One region of the Micromonospora inyonensis genome, then DNA from elsewhere that is predicted to be linked to it. Evidence: riboswitches for the same ligand, from Rfam matches in the RefSeq annotation. Region 1 holds a riboswitch; the other holds the start of a gene.
The links. A riboswitch is a leader RNA that binds a small molecule or an ion and turns the genes downstream of it on or off. The one in region 1 is predicted to bind S-adenosylmethionine.
Positions count from the first base shown of each region.

Region 2: linked by a shared signal. The riboswitch ahead of GA0074694_RS21095 (aminotransferase class V-fold PLP-dependent enzyme) and the one ahead of thrC (threonine synthase) in region 1 are both predicted to bind S-adenosylmethionine.

Region 1 covers NZ_FMHU01000001.1:887,452-892,338, reverse strand. Annotated here, with positions in the region: gene GA0074694_RS03950 (CBM96 family carbohydrate-binding protein) at 1-283, opposite strand, end outside; gene GA0074694_RS03945 (peptidoglycan recognition protein family protein) at 425-1,255, shown strand; gene GA0074694_RS03940 (hypothetical protein) at 1,259-1,936, opposite strand; gene GA0074694_RS03935 (A24 family peptidase) at 2,033-2,764, opposite strand; SAM riboswitch class I at 2,897-3,032, shown strand; gene thrC (threonine synthase) at 3,043-4,329, shown strand; gene GA0074694_RS03925 (IS5 family transposase) at 4,585-4,887, opposite strand, start outside.
Region 2 covers NZ_FMHU01000002.1:1,456,901-1,461,787, reverse strand. Annotated here, with positions in the region: gene GA0074694_RS21100 (hypothetical protein) at 1-1,132, shown strand, start outside; gene GA0074694_RS21095 (aminotransferase class V-fold PLP-dependent enzyme) at 1,201-2,475, opposite strand; SAM riboswitch class IV at 2,522-2,642, opposite strand; partial or broken gene GA0074694_RS32340 (EAL domain-containing protein) at 2,654-2,881, opposite strand; gene GA0074694_RS21085 (SAM-dependent methyltransferase) at 3,203-4,009, opposite strand; gene GA0074694_RS21080 (hypothetical protein) at 4,510-4,887, shown strand, end outside.

The DNA.
Region 1 (4,887 bases):
CGGAGTCGGGGATGGTCGACACGTGGATGCGCAGCCGGGCGTGGATCACGGGGTCGAGGAGACCGGTGACCGAAAACTTGAGGTAGGAGATCCGCGTCGGGCTGCCGGCCACCGCCAGCACCGGTTGGTTGTCGAAGTTGCTGTTCGGCGCGCTCGCACTCACGTGGCTGTCGTTGGTGGGGTAGAAGACGAAGTTTCCGTTTGCCCGCACCGGAGGGGCGAAGGTGAGGGTTCCGGCCAGGATTGCTAGGACGAGCGCTGCGGCGTATCGGGATCTGGGCACCTGTCGTCACCCTTTCGTGGGCTCGGGATGCCAGTCCACTCCCGATCCGTCACGGACCGGGCACGAGGTGACGCCTCCTGGTTGATGGGGCATTGACGACCGCTGTGGTGCGCTCGGTGCCCGACCGAAGGCAGAACCACCATGAAGGTCCCCGGAATTCCCTTCGTCCAGGGCCGCAACGCCTACCGCGACCAGGACGGTCTGAAGTACGGCATCGCGATCCACGCCACGGCCAACGACGCCACCGCCGAGCAGGAGGCGGACTACGCCACCCGGCGCACCGACGGGGTCAGCTCGCACTTCTACGTCGACTCGAACTCCATCGTCCAGTCCCTGGACACCGACGCACGCGCCGGTCACGCCGGCTCAGGCACCGGCAACGAGAACGCCATCGCCGTTGAGATCACCGGCACCAGCGCCAGATCCCGACAGTGGTGGCTCGACAACGTGGCCTGGGACCGGCTCGCCGACGTGCTGGCCGTGGTCTGTCGCCGGCACGGTGTCGTGCCCCGCCGCGCCACTGTGGCCGAGATGAGTTCGAACCCGCGGGTCCGGGCCTTCTACGGCCACGACGACATGCGGCTGGCCTGGGGTGGCACCACCCACACCGATCCCGGCGCGAACTTCCCCTGGGACCACCTGCTGACCACGGTCGAGCAGGCCCTCAACCAGAGTGAGGACGATATGACCCCCGCACAGTTCCTGGCCATCCTCCAGGACCCTGCCGTCGCCCGGACCATGCGCGCCCTGCCGTGGCAGTACGTCGGTGGCGGCATCCCGACCGACTACTCCACCCTCCGGGTGCTCAACGAGACCTTCCTGAACGTCCGGGACCTGCTGGCCCGCAACCCCAGCGAGGAGATCGTCCGTGGGGTGCTGGCCACGCTGACCCCGGAGGCCATCGCCGCCGCGATCCCGCCCGACCTGGCGCAGAAGGTCTCCGCCGAACTCGCCCGTCGGCTCGCCGACTGATCGTCAGGCGGCGGCGTCGGTGTGGCTCACCTCGGCGAACCGGGTGCCGGAGAGGCGGTGGACGGCGGTCCGGCGGATGTCCAGCTCCGCCATGGCCGCGTCCGCCGACCGGGTGAGGTAGATGACGGTGGCCTTCCGGTCGGTGATCCGGATCGACTGTACCGGGGTACGGTCGCCGAGGTCGGTGACGGTGACGTAGCGCGGCTCGCCACCGACGTTGCGCCACACCACCAGGCTCCAGAAGCGTCCCGTCCCGCCCGTCTCCAGCATGACGGCGCCGACCGCGTCGGCCGCCCCGTCGCCGTCGAGGTCACCGATCGCGCAGGGCTCCTGGAGCAGGACGGTCGCGCCGTCCTCGCCGCTCCACCGGCCCTCGTGCAGCGGCAGGTGGTCCGGGTACCCCTGGTACCGCACCGTGCTGCTGCCCACCTGCGCGTCGCGGAGGTCCCCGCAGGTCAGCGCGCGTACCTTGCGTCGTGGCGTCGTGGTGGGGCTCGGGGTGGGGTCGACCGGTGCCTCGTCGTCCCGGTCGGTCGACGGGGTGACGACCTTCTTCGCGGAGGAACCGGCCGCCGGCCGGCTGTCCCGGGACCGCTTCTTCTTGCCGCTGCCACTGCCGCCACAGGCGGTCAGTACGCAGACCAGCACCAGTGCCACCACTGGCACGATCCTCCGACGCATCGTCCGCCACCTTTCCCTCGAACCGGTGAGCGGGACAGTACTGAATGGATGCCAGTGCCGGTCGAGGGCTGATCCGCAGGCCGTCGGACGGCGGGCTCAGAAGGCCGCGAGCGCCGGCCACCAGGTGACCGCCGGCACCGCCAGCAGCGCGCCGACCAGGAGCGCCGGCCCGAAGGGCATCGCCGTCCGCCAACCGACCCGGCGGGTGGCGAGGAGCACCAGCAGCACGGGGACGTTCACCACCCAGGGCAGCACCACGCCCAGGACCACCGCCTCCCACCCCAGCCAGCCGAGGTACCAGCCGAGCAGCGCGCCCACCTTCGCGTCACCGACGCCGAGGCCACCGCCGGGCAGCAGCACCATCCCGGTGAGGACCAGGCCGACCACCAGGCAGGCGAGCAGCCCTCGCCACCAGTCGTCCCACGCGCCGCTCCGGCCGGCGACGGCACCGAGCAGCACCGGAGTGGCCGCCAGTGCCGGCAGCACCACCTGGTCGGGCAGGCGCTGACAGGCGACGTCGACGACGCCGAGCAGCACGCCGAGCACCGTGAGGGCGAGGAAGATCGGCAGTACGGCCACCGGTCCCAGCGCCGCCCCGAGCAGCCCGCCGGCCGACCCGGCGACCGAAGCGGTCAGCCAGCGCGGCACCCCCAGCCGGTGTCCGTACCCGCACCGGGCCGCCACCCACCCGCGTGCCCCGGCCGCCAGCGGGGCACCGCATGCGGCGCAGTCCCGCCGGGCGGGCTGCCCGTACGGCACGGCGAGGCGGTACGCCACCGCCGGGACGAACGCCCCCGCCACCCCGCACCCCAGCGCAGCCGCCAACACCGCCGCACCCTATCCCTCCCGCCCCGGGCCCACCCGCCCGCCGGGGACCGGCGGGGGCGAGGTGGCTCACAGCGTGGGAAGGAGGGTCGGCAAAAGCGCAGGCTGCTCGTAGAATCTGCTGCACAACTGAATACCTCATCCAGAGGGGCTGAGGGATACGGCCCGACGACGCCCCGGCAACCACCCCGTGCGCTCAGAGCTGAGCGTCCGACGGGGCAGGTGCCAAGTCCGTCCCCGCCGCAGGGTGCGACGCGGGGAAAGATGAGAGGACCCTCGACATGACGTCGACGATCGTCGCCCCCGGTATCGACACCACCGCCAGCCCCGCCCGCGCCCTCGTCTGCCGCGCCTGTTCGGCCCGGTACCCGCTCGCCGCCCAGCACGCCTGCTACGAGTGTTTCGGCCCGCTCGAGGTCGACTACGACACCGCCGCGCTGGCGCGGGTCACCCGGGAGCAGATCGAGGCCGGCCCGCAGAACCTCTGGCGGTACGCCGCCCTCCTGCCCGCCGGCCAGGACCCGGCCACCCGGGTCACCCTCGACCCCGGGCTGACCCCGCTGGTCGCCGCCGGCAACCTCGCCGCCGAGCTGGGTATCACCGCCCCGCTCTGGATCAAGGACGACAGCGCCAACCCGACCCACTCGTTCAAGGACCGGGTGGTCTCGGTGGCGCTGACCGCCGCCCGCGCGCTCGGCTTCACCCGCTTCGCCTGCGCCTCGACGGGCAACCTGGCGAACTCCGTGGCCGCGCACGCCGCCCGGTCCGGCGTGCCCTCGGTGGTCTTCATCCCGGGTGACCTGGAACAGGGCAAGGTGATCACCACCGCCGTGTACGGCGGCGACCTGGTCGCCATCGACGGCTCGTACGACGACGTGAACCGCCTCTGCGGCGAGCTGGTCGAGACCGACGAGTTCGAGGACACCGCGTTCGTCAACGTGAACGTCCGTCCCTACTACGCCGAGGGGTCGAAGACCCTCGGGTACGAGGTGGCCGAACAGCTCGGGTGGCGGATCCCGGCTCAGGTGGTCATCCCGATGGCCAGCGGCGAACTGCTCACCAAGGTCGACAAGGCGTTCAGCGAGCTGGTCGAGATCGGGCTGGTCGAGGCCCCGGCCGGCGGCTGGAAGGTGTTCGGCGCGCAGTCGACCGGCTGCAACCCGATCGCCACCGCCCTGCACGCCGACACCGACACCATCACCCCGGTCAAGCCGACCGGCATCGCCAAGTCGTTGAACATCGGCGACCCGGCCGCCGGCCTCTACGCCCTGGAGGCGGTGCGCCGTACCGGTGGGTGGATGGACCACGCCGACGACGAGGAGATCCGCGCGGGGATCCGGCTGCTCGCCCGGACCACCGGGGTCTTCGCCGAGACGGCCGGTGGGGTGACCGTCGCGGTGCTGCGCAAGCTGGTCGCCTCCGGCCGGCTGGACCGGACCGCCGAGACGGTGGTCTTCAACACCGGCGAGGGTCTGAAGACCATCGACGCGGTCGCCGGCCAGGTCGGCCCGACGCACCGGATCAAGCCGTCGCTGCGTGCCGCCCGGGACGCTGGGCTGCTCGGCTGACCTGCGTACCGCCCCGACGGATCGGCCGAATCGCCCGAACGGGGGATCGGGCCGATCCGTCGGGTAACCGACCGTTCGCCCAGGGTGCAGAAACCACCCTCCGGGGACTTGACGCCAGTAACCGGTCAGGCGCAGGATGCTTCCTGCGGGAGGGCGATCGCCGAAGACTTTTCAAGCCTTGCGACCCAACGCCGGCGGCGTTGTGCGATCGTCCCTCCCGACCAGAGCTTCCGGGCCAGCGATTTAGGCCGTGTGTCATAAGTGCCGTTCGAGGCGTCGGAGCCAGATGTCGATCATGCTGATGGTGGCGGTGGCTTCGTACCGCACGGCGAGCTTGTCGTATCGGGTGGCCACGGCACGGTGCTGTTTGAGCAGGTTGATGCCGCACTCCACGGCGTGACGCTGCCGGTATGCGCTGGGGTCGAAGGCGGGTGGACGGCCACCCGCCGAGCCCTTCTTGCGTCGGTTCGCGGCCTGGTCGGCCTTGACCGGGATGACGCAGCCGATGCCGCGCCGGCGCAGGTAGCTCCGGTTGGCCTTGCTGCTGTACGCCTTGTC
Region 2 (4,887 bases), on a different contig from region 1:
GCGGCTGCCCGGTCTGGGACCGGCCGGGCCGGACGGATCACCGCAGGACGCCTACGTCCGGGTCCGGGTGAACGCGACGCCGGCACAGTTCGGGCCCCCGCCACAGTTCGGGCCTCTGCCCGGTCCGCCGCAGCACGGTCCGCCGGTGCTCGCCCCGGCCCAGCCCGCCCGACGCAGGACGGTGCTCGTCGCCGCCGCGGCGGTCGTGGCGGTGCTGGTGTGCTGCGGACTGCCGCTGGCGTTCTTCCTCGACGGCGACGACGAGGACGGCGCACCGGTCGCCGGGGTCCGCTCCGGAGCACCGTCGGTCGCGCCGTCCCCGAGCGCCGCGCCCATGACCCCGGACCAGTACCAGACGGTGCTGACCAGCACCGACCAGGCGTTGACCACGGGCTTCCGGACCCTCGCCGCGGCCAAGAGCCCCACGGCGGTGCGTACCGCGGCGTCCAACCTCGCGACGACCGCCGGCACCCAGCACCAGGCGTTGGACGACGTGGTGCCGCCGGCGAGCGTGGCGACCGCCCACGACACCCTCGTCGACGCGTTGGACGATCTGGCCGCCGCCCTGACCGGCACCGGCACCGGCACGTCGGGGCGGGCCTGCCTCGGGCCGGCGGCGGTCGCGCGGGTCAGCCGGGAGACGGCCGCCGACCAACTCCGGGCCGCTGCCCAGGCGTTGGCGACCGCCGACCCCACCCGGGCCTACCAGGTCGGTTCCTTCGTCCCGAAGGAAACCAAGGACGGCAACCGACGGCTGGGCAACGGCTCCTACGTCAAGCGGACCAAGGGCGGCCTCGGCCAGCTCAAGATCGATAATGGTGGCGCCGACGCGGTGATCAGCATCGTCCGGGGCAAGACAGCGGTCACCCGGGTCTACGTCCGGAGCAAGAGCACCTTCACGGTACGCGGTGTCCGGGACGGGACCTACCAGATCTTCATGACCAGCGGCAAGGACTGGGACGCCAGGAACAAGGCGTTCAGCCGGGACTGCGACTTCGAGAAGTTCGACGACCCGCTCACGTTCAGCACCACCTCGCGGACGTACACCAGTTGGACGCTCTCCCTCACCCCTGTGGTGGGCGGCAACGCCAGCACCAGCAGCGTCGACCCGGACCAGTTCCCCGGCGGATGACCGGGTTCACCGGCTCGCCGTGCCACATCGTGCCGGCCGTCGGTGACAGGCCCGGTGGCCGGGCCAGCTCACCCGAGGGCGGCGAGGGCGGCCAGCAGGCGGTCCACGTCGTCGTCGGTGCTGCCCAGTCCGAGACTGGCCCGCAGGGCGGTGGGCGGCAGGTCACGGTGCCCACCACGCGCGGCGGCCTCGGCGAGCAGCCGTCGGGCCAACGGGTGGGCGCAGAACAGCCCGTCGCGTAGCCCGATCCGGTGCTCGGCGGCGAGGGTGGCCGCCACCTCGGCCGAGTCCCGGCCGGCGACCACGAACGACACGATGCCGACCCGGTCGGCCGCGGGGCCGAACGTCCGCAGCTCGACGAGGTGCGGCAGTGCCGCGATGCCGGTACGCAACCGGGTCAGCAATTCCTGCTCACGGCGGTGCAGGGCGGCGCGGTCCGCGGCGGTGAGCGCGGCACAGACCGCCGCCAGGGCCACCGCACCGAGCAGGTTCGGGGTGCCGGCCTCGTGCCGCCCCGGGCCGGTGGTCCAGCGCACGTCGTGCGTCGCCGGCCCGACGTGCCGGGTGGCCCCGCCGCCGAGAAGGTACGGCGGGGCGGCGTCCAGCCAGTCCGCCCGTCCGACGAGCACGCCGGCACCGAACGGGGCGTACAGCTTGTGCCCGGACGCGGCGAGGTAATCCACGTCGAGCGCGGCCAGGTCGACGGGAACGTGCGGTGCCAGCTGGGCGGCGTCCAGCGCGACGCGGGCGCCGTACCGGTGGGCCACCTGGGCGAGTTCGGCCACCGGCCAACATTCCCCGGTGACGTTGCTCGCGCCGGTGACCGCTACCAGGATCGGCGCACCCGGGTCGGACCCGCGACGCAGTTCACGCAGGGCGGCGGCGAGCCCGCGTACCGCCGCGTGCGGAGAGTCGGGCACCGGCAGCCGGAGTGCCCCGGCGGGCCAGGGCAGCAGGTTGGCATGGTGTTCGGCGGCGAAGGTCACGACCTTCGTGCCGGCGGGAAGCACGTGGGCGAGCAGGTTGAGCGCGTCGGTGGTGTTCCGGGTGAAGATCACGTGATCCTCGGGGCGGGCGGAGAAGAAGTCGCCGACGGTCTGCCGGGCCCGCTCGTACGCGAGGGTGCAGCGCCGGGAGAGGGCGCCGGCACCCCGGTGCACGCTGGCGTACCAGGGCAGCAGCTCGGCCACCGCGTCGGCGGCGGCACGGGCGCACGGTGCGGAGGCGGCGTAGTCGAGGTTGACCTCGCCGGGCACTCCGAGCACCTGGAGCGGCTGGTACGGCGGTTGCGGTGCCGGACGGAGTCCGGCACGCAGGGGCGACGGTACGAGGGCAGTGGTCATGGCAGACCTCCGGCAGTCCAGGGACCCCGGAACGGCAGCTGGACGGGGTCCGCGCTTGCCCAGCACCTGGTCGCGCTGGGCCGGGTCATCACCCGGGGCACCCCACCGCGAACCTCGACGAGGGTTGCCGGCCAGCAAGCCGGGGCTTGTCGCTGGCACTCATGACCTGGGCCGCAGCTTAGCTGCCGGACGCGGTCCTGCCAAATCCGGGCAGCTGGGTGGTGGGCATCCGCTGGTGCTGCGTCACGATGCTGTCGGTGATCTCGCTGGGCGGCACCGGGTGACCGAAGTACCAGCCCTGCCCACTGTCGCAGCCGGTGGCGGCCACGCGGTCGGCCTGCTGGGAGGTCTCGATACCTTCGGCGGTCACGGTGAGACCGAGCTGGTGGCCGAGCGACACGACGGTCCAGCGTGTGGTCCGCCGACAGCCCCAGGTCGGCGAGAAGACGCGAACCGACGATTGCGATCGTCCGGCCGAACGCCTCCGGTGACCCGAAGCCGGCCGCCACGAGTTCGGCACCGATCCGCCGGCCCCCGCCGGGGTCAGCCGGTCCGGCGAGGACAGCGGCGACCAGACGGTCCGCCAGCCCGATCACGATCCGACGCCGCTCCTCGGCGCTGATCGGCACGTAGTGCGCCCGGTGCAGCGCAGCGGCCCACACCCTGGCGAACTCCTCGACACCCTGACGGCACCGGTCGTCGACCCCGTCGGCATCGGGCCGATCGCTCACCTGCGGCGTCCGACTCCCACGTAGAAGCTCATCCGCTCGGGATACTCACCGACATCGTCCGGCGTCTCGGGACGCCACAACGGCGACCACACCACGCCGGGTTCCACCAGCTCGAGGCCGGCGAAGAGATTCTGCACCTGGGAGAGGGTCCGGGCGGTGACCGGGGTGCTCGTCCGACCACTCAACCGGGCGCCCTCCCCCATCTCGTCCGGCCGGCTGTCGGTGGTGACGTGGCTGATCGCCACGCAGCTGCCCGGTGCCAGCGCCGTCCACAGTCGCCGGACCAGCCCGTACGGATCGTCCTCGTCGGCAATCGCGTGCACGACCGACACGAGCAGCAGGCCGACCGGCTGGTCGAGGTCCAACAGCCGGCGGGTCTCGGGGTGTTCGAGGATGACCTCCGGATGGCGTAGGTCCTCCATCAGTGCCACCGCGTTCGGTTGATCGGCGAGGATCCGCGTGCTGTGCGCCACGGCCACCGGATCGATGTCCACATAGACCACGCGGGCATCCGGATCCACCCGCTGGGCGATCTCGTGCACGTTGCCGACCGTCGGGATACCGGACCCGATGTCCAGGAACTGCCGGATCCCCTCGTCGAGCATGAACCGCACCGCGCGATGCAGGAACTCACGGTTCGCCCGCGCCACCAGGCGGAGGTCCGGCACCGCCGCGAGCGCCTGGCGGGCGAACTCCCGGTCGACCTCGAAGTTGTGCGAACCGCCGAGCCAGTAGTCGTAGGCCCGGGCGACGCTCGGGCGACTCAGATCGACATCGTCTGGTGCCCAGTCCGGCCGCTCCATCGCCGCCCTCCTCGCCGACAGTGACGTAACCGGCGCCACCGCTGCAATGGGAATCCATCGGTAGATGATCCGCACCGGGATCGCGAACGGCTAATAGTAACGAACCCTGCTCTTCTTCGCGATCACGGCCGTGTCCCGGTGCGGGCTCCGCAGGCCAGCACCCGACGGCGCAGCCGGATCTGACAGCGGGGAATGGCGGTGGGGGCGCGTCGGTTGTGTCCCCGTGCGGCCGTGACCCGCCGCCGGTGAGCGCGCGGGTGGGTCGGGTGGCCCGGGAATGGGGTCGGCCCGCCGGTCGTTACACCATGTCGACGCCGATGGAGCAGCCCGCCCGGCGGGCCCGGTGGATCCCCCGATCCCCTCTCCGGTGCGTCGCGAAATCCCCCGGAACGTTCTCAGAGCGCCCTTACGTGTGGTGCTCACGCACCGTCCGCTCCCTCCCCGCCCGCCTGGGCGGCATGTCCGGATGTGTGCGTCGACCCCCGAACGGAGCTTTGACCATGAACAAGCTTATCCAGCGTGGTGTGCTGTCCATCGCAGGTCTGACCGCCGCAGCCGGAATCGCCGCCGGTCCGGGCCTGTCGCAGGACACGACCCCGGCAGTGACCACCACGCCGGTCGCGGCGACCCAGCAGGTGACGGCAGACAAGCCGGTGTCGACGGACAAGCTACTGCCCAACGGTGTGCCCGCCGGCCAGTCGACGGTCCCCCTGACCGACGAGCAGAAGGCCAACGCCAAGGCCATCATCGAGGCCACCAAGAAGAACGGCATGGACGAGCGGGCCGCCGTGGTCGCCATCGCCACCGCCCTCCAGGAGTCGAAGCTGGAGAACCTGGGCCACCTGGGTGACCGCAACGACCACGACTCGCAGGGCCTG